3 regions of the Kitasatospora sp. NBC_00374 genome follow, and region 2 is predicted to be linked to each of the others. Evidence: riboswitches for the same ligand, from Rfam matches in the RefSeq annotation. Region 2 holds a riboswitch; each other region holds the start of a gene.
What was found. Region 2 has a riboswitch for cyclic di-AMP ahead of OG871_RS11705 (NlpC/P60 family protein). Riboswitches for the same ligand answer to the same signal wherever they lie in the genome.
Positions count from the first base shown of each region.

Region 1 (3,264 bases), 2.0 Mb from region 2:
GCCGCCTGGCGGTCCGCCACCACCTCCGGCTTCGGGAAGTCGGGGTCCTTGCCGCCCATGATCACCAGGGCCGGGCAGCGCACCGCGGAGGACCAGCCGACCGGCGCGGAGTCGCCGGCGACGTACCCGCGGACGGCCGCCCTGCGCCCGGGCTCGCGCAGCATCGCGACCAGCCCGGCGCGGTACTGGTCGAAGTCGGCGGGCCGGGCGGTGGGGAAGTAGAGCCGCTGCGCCGCGCCCCACAGGGCCGGGAACCGCACCACGGCCGCGCCGAGGGTCTTGACCAGGGCCTTCTGGAAGGCGTTCGGCGGGAGGTTCTCGATGAAGGCGTCGATCAGCGCGATGCCGGCCACCCGCTCCGGCCGGTCGCCGGCCAGCCTGACCACCGTGGCCCCGGTGTAGGAGTTGCCGACCAGCACGGCCCGCTCGATGCCCAGGTGGTCGAGCAGGGCGAGCACGTCCTCGGCGATCGCGGCCGGGGAGTGGTCGGTGAAGCCGGTCGAGGACTCTCCCAGGCCGCGCAGGTCCATGGTGATCACCCGGTGGCCGGCGGCGGTCAGCAGCGGGACCAGCTGGCGGTAGGCGGTGCGCTTGTCGAGCATGCCGGGGAGCAGGACGACGGGGAGGCCGGCGCCGGTGGCCGAGTCGTCGAAGGCGATCCGGCCGCCGGGGACGTCGACGTACCGGGTGCTGGTGCTGGTCATTGCTGCCTCCTGAGCTCCTCGACGGGCGCTCGACCGGTTCGGCGAACCCCTGTAGCTCCAAAGCTAAGGCTAATAGCCTTAGCCGTCAAGGGGTGGCCGCTGCCCTGGGGTAGCGTGCGGCTGATCGCAGTGCCCGTGCCCGTTCGAGCGCCAGGAGGCGTCGTGCCCTTCATCAACGTCAAGCAGCTGTCCGGACGGAGCGACGAGCAGAACGCCGAGATCGTCCGGGCCCTGACCGAGGCCTACGCCACGGTCACCGGCGTGGACCCGGAGAAGATCTGGGTCGCGGTCGAGGAGGTCCCGGCCACCCACTGGTCGGCCGGCGGCGAGACCTTCGCCGCACGGAAGGCGAAGGCCGCCGAGGTCGGCTGAGCCGCGCTGCGGAGCGCGGCCGGGGCGGGAGTCAGGCCCCCTCGATCCGGAACGGGTCGTGTTCGGCCAGCAGCTTGTCCAGCCGGGCCTGGTCCACCCGGGTGGTCAGCTCGTCGGCCTCCTGCCGGTCGCGGATCACCTTGGCCAGGGTGAACGCCGAGGTGATCTCGTACAGCAGGCCGACGGCCAGGAAACCCCGCATCCAGGAGTCCACCGGGAGATAGGCGATCCCGGCGGCGAGGGCGGCGGTGGCGAGGGCGAAGGAGATGACGGCCTGGACGAAGTACGCGGCCGTGGTCCTGGACTGCATCTTTGTGCTCATGTCGAAAGGGTCTCCAAGTCCCTTTCCCGGCACATGAGTACGGATACTCAACCGGTCGGTAGCAGTCCGTCACGGGCGTCGGCCCGAAAGCGGGCGAACCGCCCCCGGGCGCCCGGCCGGGTCGCATTCTCTCCGCCGAGGCGCTTGGAATCATGGGGCGCATAGGATTAACTTTCGATAACGCAGCGCGGTACGAAACGCCGTACCCAGACGGCACCGTGCGCCATCGCTCAATCCGCGGGCACGCCTTCACCGGCGGGCCCGGGGAGCCGGGGAACCACGTTCCTTGGGGTGAATCGGCCAGGCCCAGGCCAGGCCGTAGGAGACCTTCCTGCTCCGAACCCGTCAGCTAACCCGGTCGGCGAGAGGGAAGGAAAGGAGCACGCCTCCGTGGCGTCGACGCACCCGCTCCAGGGCACGGCCGCAGGGATCCAGCTGCTCGACCACCCGGTCCCGGTGGGCCCGGTCCACCCGGTGGACCAGAACGCCGACCCGGCCCGGCACCGGATGCCCCGTCAGGCCAGGAGCAGCGGGCCACTGCTCGGCGTCACCGCGATGACCGCGGCCCTCAGCGCCACCGGCTTCGCCGCCGCGTCCTCCGCCCAGGCCGCCCCCGCGCCCACCCCCGCCCCCGCCGTCTTCGCCGCCGACTCCTTCGACCAGGACCAGGCACCGGCCGCCGCCCAGGCGCCCGCCGCCGACCCGGGCCTGGCCCTCGCCGCCCGGATCCAGCAGCAGGCCGACGGCCGGAGCAGCGCCGAGGAGACCGCCCGGCTCGCCGCCGCCCAGGAGGCCGAGGCCAAGCGCGCCGCCCAGCAGGTCCAGGTCCAGCCCTCGGTCCAGGTGCAGGCCCAGCCCTCGGTCCAGGCCCGGCCCCCGGTGCAAGCCCGGGAGCAGGCCGACCACGCCCCGCGGGTCGCGCTCGCCCCGCCGGTCGCCGACTACACCCTGAGCGCGCACTACGGGCAGTCCGACTCCTACTGGTCGCACCTGCACACCGGGCTCGACTTCGCCGCGCAGACCGGCGCCCCGGTCACCGCCGTCGCCGCCGGCACCGTCACCTCGGCCGGCTGGTCCGGCGCCTACGGCTACCGGGTCATCCAGACCCTGCCGGACGGCACCGAGGTCTGGTACTGCCACCTCTCCCGGATCGCCACCGCCGACGGCCCGGTCGCCCCCGGTACCGTGCTCGGCGCGGTCGGCGCCACCGGCAACGTCACCGGCCCGCACCTGCACCTGGAGGTCCGCCCCGACGGCGGCGCCCCCGTCGACCCGCTCGCCTGGATGCAGGCGCACGGCCTCAATCCGTAGGCTCCTGGACGGCCGACGCCTGGTCCGCCAGGTACGCCTCGATCTCGTCGTTGCCCGGCTCCGGCGCCAGGTCCGGGTACTCCTCGACCAGCAGCGCCGGCAGGCCGGGCACCGTCCACTCCCCGTACAGCCGCAGCGCCTCCACGGCCACCGTCGCCTCGAAGCCCTCGAAGTCCCCGGAGAGCTCCTCGGGCATCGGCCGGCCGAGCGCCGTCAGCTCGGCCAGGTTCCGGTAGCTGCGCTGCATCAGGCCCTGCTCCAGCAGCAGCCGCGCGCCGTCCGTCGCCATTCCGATCATCAGCAGCCGGGTCGGCCCCCAACCGCCGTCCCGTTCCTCCGCGTCCAGGCCCGGAACCGCCGCGAACGCCTCCAGGCGCTGCTGCTCCGGCAGCTCCCGGAAGGCGTCCAGCCAGGCACGCACCGCGTCCGGGTCGGCGGTGTCCACGCCGTCCGCCCACAGCAGCAGGGCGTACAGCCGGGGCCAGGTCACCAGGTCGGCCCGCCGCAGCAGCCCGCACAGCACCTCGCCCTGCCACTCGGCCTCCGCGCGCAGCC
Region 1 covers NZ_CP107964.1:4,666,663-4,669,926, forward strand. The annotation lists gene OG871_RS21035 (alpha/beta fold hydrolase) at 1-704, opposite strand, end outside; gene OG871_RS21040 (4-oxalocrotonate tautomerase family protein) at 867-1,076, shown strand; gene OG871_RS21045 (YiaA/YiaB family inner membrane protein) at 1,108-1,398, opposite strand; cyclic di-AMP (ydaO/yuaA leader) riboswitch at 1,616-1,777, shown strand; gene OG871_RS21050 (M23 family metallopeptidase) at 1,789-2,709, shown strand; gene OG871_RS21055 (hypothetical protein) at 2,699-3,264, opposite strand, start outside.
Region 1: another riboswitch for cyclic di-AMP. It lies ahead of OG871_RS21050 (M23 family metallopeptidase); the one in region 2 lies ahead of OG871_RS11705 (NlpC/P60 family protein).

Region 2 (3,264 bases):
GTCAAGGCGCAGGTCGACAAGCTGCTGGAGGAGCAGGAGCAGGCCGCCGAGCGCTACAACGGCGCCAAGGAGCGGTCGGACCAGCTGCGCAAGCAGGCCGACCAGCTGCAGGACCAGGTCGCGCGCGGCCAGGGCCAGATGACCGAGCTGGCCTCCGGGCTGGCCGCGGTGGCCGGCCAGGAGTACCGCTCCGGCGGCATGGACCCGTCGATGCAGCTGATGCTCTCCACCAACCCGGACGGCTACCTGGCGCAGGCGTCCAGCTTCGAGCAGGCCGCCAGCACCCAGGCGGACACCCTGAAGTCGCTGAAGGACCAGCAGCGCCGGCTGGACCAGCAGAAGCAGGAGGCCGCGGCCGTCCTCGCCGAGCTGGACCGCAGCACCCAGGCGCTGAACGACGCCAAGACCGAGGTCCAGTCCAAGCTCAAGGACGCGCAGAAGCTGCTCAGCCAGCTCAGCGCGGCCGACCGGGCCGCCGTGATGGGCGACCGGGCCTCGCGCAGCGACGACCGCTTCGACCTCTCCAACCTTCCCGCACCCGGCGGCTATGCCGCCGTCGCGGTCGATGCCGCGATGAGCAAGCGCGGTTCGGCCTACGTCTGGGGGGCCACCGGCGCCAGCACCTTCGACTGCTCGGGTCTGATGGTCTGGGCCTACGCGAAGGCCGGCGTCTCGCTGCCGCGTACCTCGCAGAGCCAGGCGACCGTCGGCACCAACGTCGGTACCAACGTCGCCAATGCCCAGCCCGGCGACCTGGTGATCTACCACAACGACGCGCACCACGTGGCGATGTACATCGGCAACGGCCTGGTGGTGCACGCCCCGCGCACCGGTGACGTGGTCAAGGTGATGAAGGCCGACGCCATGCCGATCAAGACCATCCGCCGGGTCTGAGGCAGGTATCCGGCGCGGGCCGACGCCCCGTCCACCCCGTCCCATTTCGGACATTTGCCCTGTTCAAGGGCTAACTGACGCTCCATGACACGCCCGGACCGGGTCGAGATCCCGCTGTGATCTCCGACACGTCCGGGCGTTTCATTTTGCGACCATATGCTGAATATTTATCAGCCCTGGGTAGGGGTTCTGTCACTGTCGGTCGTAATCCCAATCGAACATGGCAAGGATTCCGCCTTTTTTCTGACAAGGATTTGAACGGATCACGGATGGGTTACTAGGGTCAGGTCACGGACCGCCGCCCAGTCGTCCACCCAGCCGGGTGGCAACGGTGGTCGCCGCCGAGTCCGAGAAGCAGCTGGGCAGCCTGACTGCCCACGGGGAAGCCCCTGTCGGGGTGCTGCGTATCGGAGCCGGGGAACCACGTTCCTCGGGGTGAATCGGCGCCAGGTCGACCGCCGGAGCGGTGCGCGGACGTGGTCCGCGTGCCTGACGGGCAGTCGGTGAGGCGTTGTAGGGCGTGTCTTCCGGCCCGAACCCGTCAGCTCACCCGGTAGGCGGTGTGAGGAAGAAGGAGTCCGCCTTCGTGGCGTCCCATCGTCGTCCCAAGCCCGCCGGCCGGGCCCGTGTCTCGATTCTGACCGCCGCTGCCGCCACCGCCGTGGCGCTCTCGTCGCAGTCCGGCGCGCACGCCGACCCGGCCCCGACCAAGGACCAGGTCAAGGCTCAGGTCGACGCTCTCAACGAGCAGGCCGAGGTCAAGACCGAGGAGTTCAACGCCGCGGTCGAGAAGGAGCAGAACCTGCAGAAGCAGGTCTCCCAGATCCAGGACCAGGTCGCCCGGCAGCAGGCCCAGGTGAGCACCATTCAGGGCAGCCTGGGTGAGATCGCCGCCGAGCAGTACCGCACCGGCGGGATCCCGCAGACCGTGCAGCTGATGCTCTCGGCCAGCCCGGACTCCTTCCTCAACCAGGCCGGCGCGATGAACCAGGTCGGCAGCTCGCAGGCCGACGTGCTCAAGGCCTTCAAGGACGAGCAGGGCAAGCTCGACCAGCAGAAGCACGAGGCCGAGCAGAAGCTCGCCGAGCTGGACGCCACCACCAAGCGGCTCAAGGCCGACAAGGAGGAGGTCCAGGCCAAGATCGCCAAGGCGACGGCCCTGCTGGAGTCGCTCTCCCAGAAGGAGCGCGACGAGCTCGCCGCCGCCGAGGCCAAGGCCGCCGCGGAGGCCAAGGCCAAGGCCACCGCCGCCGCCCCGAGCACCGAGCGGGCCTCCCGCGACTCGGCCCGCACCGACGTGGCCGTCAACGTGCCGGCCGGTACGCACGCCGCCGCCGCGATCGCGGCCGCCCAGTCCAAGCTCGGCAGCCCGTACTCCTACGGTGCGGCCGGCCCGAGCAGCTTCGACTGCTCCGGCCTCATGAAGTGGGCCTACGCGCAGGCCGGCGTGTCGCTGCCGCGGACCTCGCAGGACCAGCGGGGCGCCGGCACCAACGTCGGTACCAACATCGCCAACGCCCAGCCGGGCGACCTGATCATCTACAAGAGCGACGCCAGCCACGTCGCGCTGTACGTCGGCAACGGGCAGGTCATCCACGCGCCGCACACCGGTGCCGTGGTCCGCTACGAGTCGGCCACCATGGCGTCGATCAACGCGATCGTGCGGCCCTGACCTCGCCTCACCTCCGTCCACCGGCCCGGCCCTCCCCGTGAGGGCCGGGCCGGTGGCGTTGTGGCCGCCGGCCTGCGGCGGGACCGCGCGATGGGGCAGCTGTCCGATTAGTGGTCAAATATTCGCTACTGGAGGGGTTTGGACTAGCTCGCCATGACTCGCTAACGTCTGCCCCCGGACCTCCGCACGGACGGCCGCCCACCCCCGGGCGGCGGCGGTGGCCCGGCCGCAGGAACGGAGTCGCCGAAGCATGACCGTGCACCGCCGTCCCCAACTGCCAGGCGTCCGGCGGCTCGCCCGCGCACTGGCCGTCACGGCCGCGGCCACCACGGCGCTGGGAGTGACGGTCGCGGGCAGCGCCCAGGCCCTTCCCGGCCCGCCGGCCGAGCCGATCGCCAAGAAGGACGTCAAGGCCCAGGTCGACCAGCTCTACGACGAGGCCGAGCAGGCCTCGGAGCGATACAACGCGGCCCAGGAGTGCCAGCGGCGCCTGCAGACCGAGGCCGCCGCGCTGCAGAGCCAGATCGCGGGCGGCCAGGAGGAGCTCAACCGGCTGCGCCAGGACCTCGGCGCACTGGCCGGTGCCCAGTACCGCTCGGGCGTGATGAACCCGGGGGTGCGGCTGATGCTGGACTCCGACCCCGCCGCCTACCTGGCCCGGGCCCGCGCGCTCGACCAGGCCACGGCCCGGCAGAACG
Region 2 covers NZ_CP107964.1:2,617,599-2,620,862, reverse strand. The annotation lists gene OG871_RS11710 (NlpC/P60 family protein) at 1-894, shown strand, start outside; cyclic di-AMP (ydaO/yuaA leader) riboswitch at 1,283-1,470, shown strand; gene OG871_RS11705 (NlpC/P60 family protein) at 1,481-2,566, shown strand; gene OG871_RS11700 (NlpC/P60 family protein) at 2,817-3,264, shown strand, end outside.

Region 3 (3,264 bases), 450 kb from region 2:
GGTCCGTCCGCAACAGCGTGGTCATCCAGCAGGTGAAGCAGTGGCACGGCGGACAGTGCCAGCTCTGCGCCCTCACGCTGGAGATCCCGGGGGGATCCACCTACAGCGAAGGCGCTCACATTCAGGCCCTCGGCCGACCGCACCGTGGACCTGACGTCACTGAGAACGTGCTCTGCCTCTGTCCCAACTGCCACGTGCTCTTCGACAACGGAGCCCGCTACCTGACCGATGACCTCCGGGTCATCGACGGGCTGACGCATCAGGAGCTGGCCGCCCTGCGGACCCACCCACGGCACCGGATCGACGTGCGCTTCGTCCGGCAACATCGCGGGCGCTGGATATCGGGCTGACACCGAAGCCTCCCCCCTCGCCAGCACAAGCAAGGACGATCTCCAGCGCAGAAGTTGGCTCGCCCGCGGCCGACTTGGTCGCCACCATCGGTCAGATCGCACCGGGCCAGCGTCCAGACCTGGGCATGCCGGAGGCCCGGCCGGGGACGGGGTGTCCCGGGCCGGGCCTCCGGCGGGTACGGCTGGGTGGTCCGGGGATCAGACCTTGACGCCGTGGGCGGCCAGGTAGGCCACCGGGTCGATGTCGGAGCCGTAGGCCGGGCCGGTGCGGATCTCGAAGTGCAGGTGCGGGCCGGACACGTTGCCGGTGGCACCGGAGAGGCCGATCTGCTGGCCGGCGGTCACGGTCTGGCCGACCTGGACGCCGATCGAGGACAGGTGGGCGTACTGGGAGTACTTGCCGTCGGCGTGCTTGATGACGATCTCGTTGCCGTAGGCGCCACCGTTGCCGGCGGAGACCACGGTGCCGGCCGCGATGGCCTTCACCGAGGTGCCGGTGCCGACGACGAAGTCGACGCCGGTGTGGTAGCCGCTGGACCAGGCCGAGCCGGCCTGGTGGTACGGGGTGCCGATCGGGCCGCTGACCGGGGCGACGTAGCCCGAGGTGGCGGCGGGGGCCGAGGCGGCCGGGGCCGCGGGGGCCTGGGTCTTCGGCGCGGCCGGCTTGGCGGCGGCGGGCTTCGGGGCCTCGGGCTTGGCGGCAGCCGGCTTGGCGGTCTCGGCCTTGGGGGCCGGGGTGACCGGGGCGCGGTGCTCGGAGCGGGAGGCCTTCGAGGTGTCGGCCTGCGGGGCGGCCGGGGCAGCCTGGGCCGCGGCGTGGCCGGCGACGTTCAGCTTCTGGCCCGGGAAGATCAGGTTCGGGTTGTCGCCGACGACCTGACGGTTGTCCTGGTACAGCTTCTGCCAGCCGCCGTCGACGTGCTGGGCGTCGGCGATCTTGGACAGGCTGTCGCCGTGGACGACCTCGTAGCTGTGGTCGGCGGGGGTCTGGGCGGCGGCCGGGGCGGCCGGCGCGGCGGCCGGGGCCGGGGCGGAGACGGCGCCGTGGGCGTCGGCGGAGGTGCCGTGGGCCTGGGCGGCGGTCGCCGGGAGCGCGACGGCAGCGGTGACGACACCGGTGGCGACGGCAATTCGGGTCAGACGGGACAGACGGGGACGACGGTGCTTGCCCTTAGCGGACATTGAGCGGTTCCTCTCCGACGCCTACGAGGTGAGCTGTCGGGTTCGGACGGGAGATCGCCCGGCCGTGAAAAAGACACGGCTTCACCCCAAGCCGGCCCGGAGAATCCGGAACGGCACTTACCTTGGGTCCCCCGCTCCTGCCGTGCACGGATGGTGTGCGTCGGCCCCGGGCAGCGGCAGGACTCGGCGTTCCGCCCGGTGGCCCCGCCCGGCGTTTGCCGGGCAGGTCACGAAGCAAAACCCATGAAGCGTGTACGGAGCAAGTGACGGAGCGTAAGGAACGAAACGGACATAAGATCACTTGGGCCGAAAGTCACGCTCCGCTGTGACCTTGAGGCCGACCGCAGCCGATTCGCTCACTCCGGGAATGCGCACACGCACAGGGAGTGCCGAATTTCACGCCACGCGACGGCTATATCACCGTCAGGTGGTCGACGTGGAATCGAAGGTGACTCCCGTCACCCGTCCCGGTGCCCGCCGTCACGGATTTCACCACCGGTACGGCCCCCGGGCCGTCGCCCGTCGCCCCCGGAGGCCCGCTCCCCTCCCGCGCCTCCCGCGCCCCTCCCGCGCGCCCCTCTTGTGCCTCCCGCGCCCCCGCGCCTCCCGACCCCATCCGACCGGCCCGCCCGCCCCCGTACGGCGGCCGACGCGCCCGCTCCACGCGCCCCGGCGGTACCTGAGACGGCGCCAGTTGTCCGCTGGTTTCCCGCGACCGGGTGGCGGCCGATAGCCTCACACGCGTTCGAGTCCCCCACCGTTGAGCAAGGAGCCGGCCTGTGCGCCCGGAGCACCGACTGGACGTCATACAGCGCAGCGTGATCCGCGAAATGGCGCGCTTCGGACAGGGGTTCACGGTCGACGGCGAGCTGCTGCGAGGGCCGGGCACCACGGCCGTGGCGGTACGGGAGCACCCCGGTGACGGCGGGACGGGCCATGTCGACCTCGGCTATGTCCTGCATCTGGGCCGCGCCGACGGCCCGGTGGTCTGGGACTGCGCGGCCGGGCTCGGCCGGACCGAGGAGGAACAGCTCGACAACGCCGTCCGGATGTGGGCCACCACCACGGCCACCGCCGTGGTCGAACTGCTGGACCGCCGGGGCGAGTACGGCGACCACTACCGCTCGGCCGAACTGCCCGGCTGGCAGGCGGTGCAGGGTCCGGCCGCGGTGTTCGGCTTCGGGTCACGTCAGTTGGCGGACTGGCTCGCGGACCATCAGCCGCTGCCGGTGCTGGCGGACGCGCTGCGCCAGGAGTTGACCGGGCCGCAGGTGAACGGTGTGAAGCTGTTCCTCGGCGGCCGGGCGGGCGAGGACGTCGCCGAGGTCCGGGTGAACGGCGTCGTCTCCGACCGGGCCTCGGCCGCACTGCGCGCGCTGGACTGGCCGCGGGGTGAACGGCTCTGCTGGGCAAGGCTGTTCATCCTGCTGGTGGCCGAGTCCGCCGAGCAGCCGGCGGCGCGGGCGGGCGGCGGCGCCGAGCCCGCCGAGACAGCGGTCGTGAGCCGGCGCCCGAGGCTGCTCGACCGTTGGCGTCGCGCCAGACCGCAGCGCGGCTAGCCCGGGGCGGCCCGCCCGCCCGCCCCCGGTCCTGCGCGAGGGCAGGACAGAGCGCCGGACGGCGCACCGGCCGCCCGGCCCCGACCGACGGACCCGGCGTGGTCAGCCCGCGACGGAGGAGATCGTCGAGGCGAGCTGGGTGAGGAAGTCCTGGATCGGCTTGGCAGCCGTCG
Region 3 covers NZ_CP107964.1:3,063,155-3,066,418, forward strand. The annotation lists gene OG871_RS13755 (YDG/SRA domain-containing protein) at 1-350, shown strand, start outside; gene OG871_RS13760 (peptidoglycan DD-metalloendopeptidase family protein) at 549-1,532, opposite strand; cyclic di-AMP (ydaO/yuaA leader) riboswitch at 1,538-1,698, opposite strand; gene OG871_RS13765 (DUF6348 family protein) at 2,312-3,091, shown strand; gene OG871_RS13770 (hypothetical protein) at 3,194-3,264, opposite strand, start outside.
Region 3: another riboswitch for cyclic di-AMP. It lies ahead of OG871_RS13760 (peptidoglycan DD-metalloendopeptidase family protein); the one in region 2 lies ahead of OG871_RS11705 (NlpC/P60 family protein).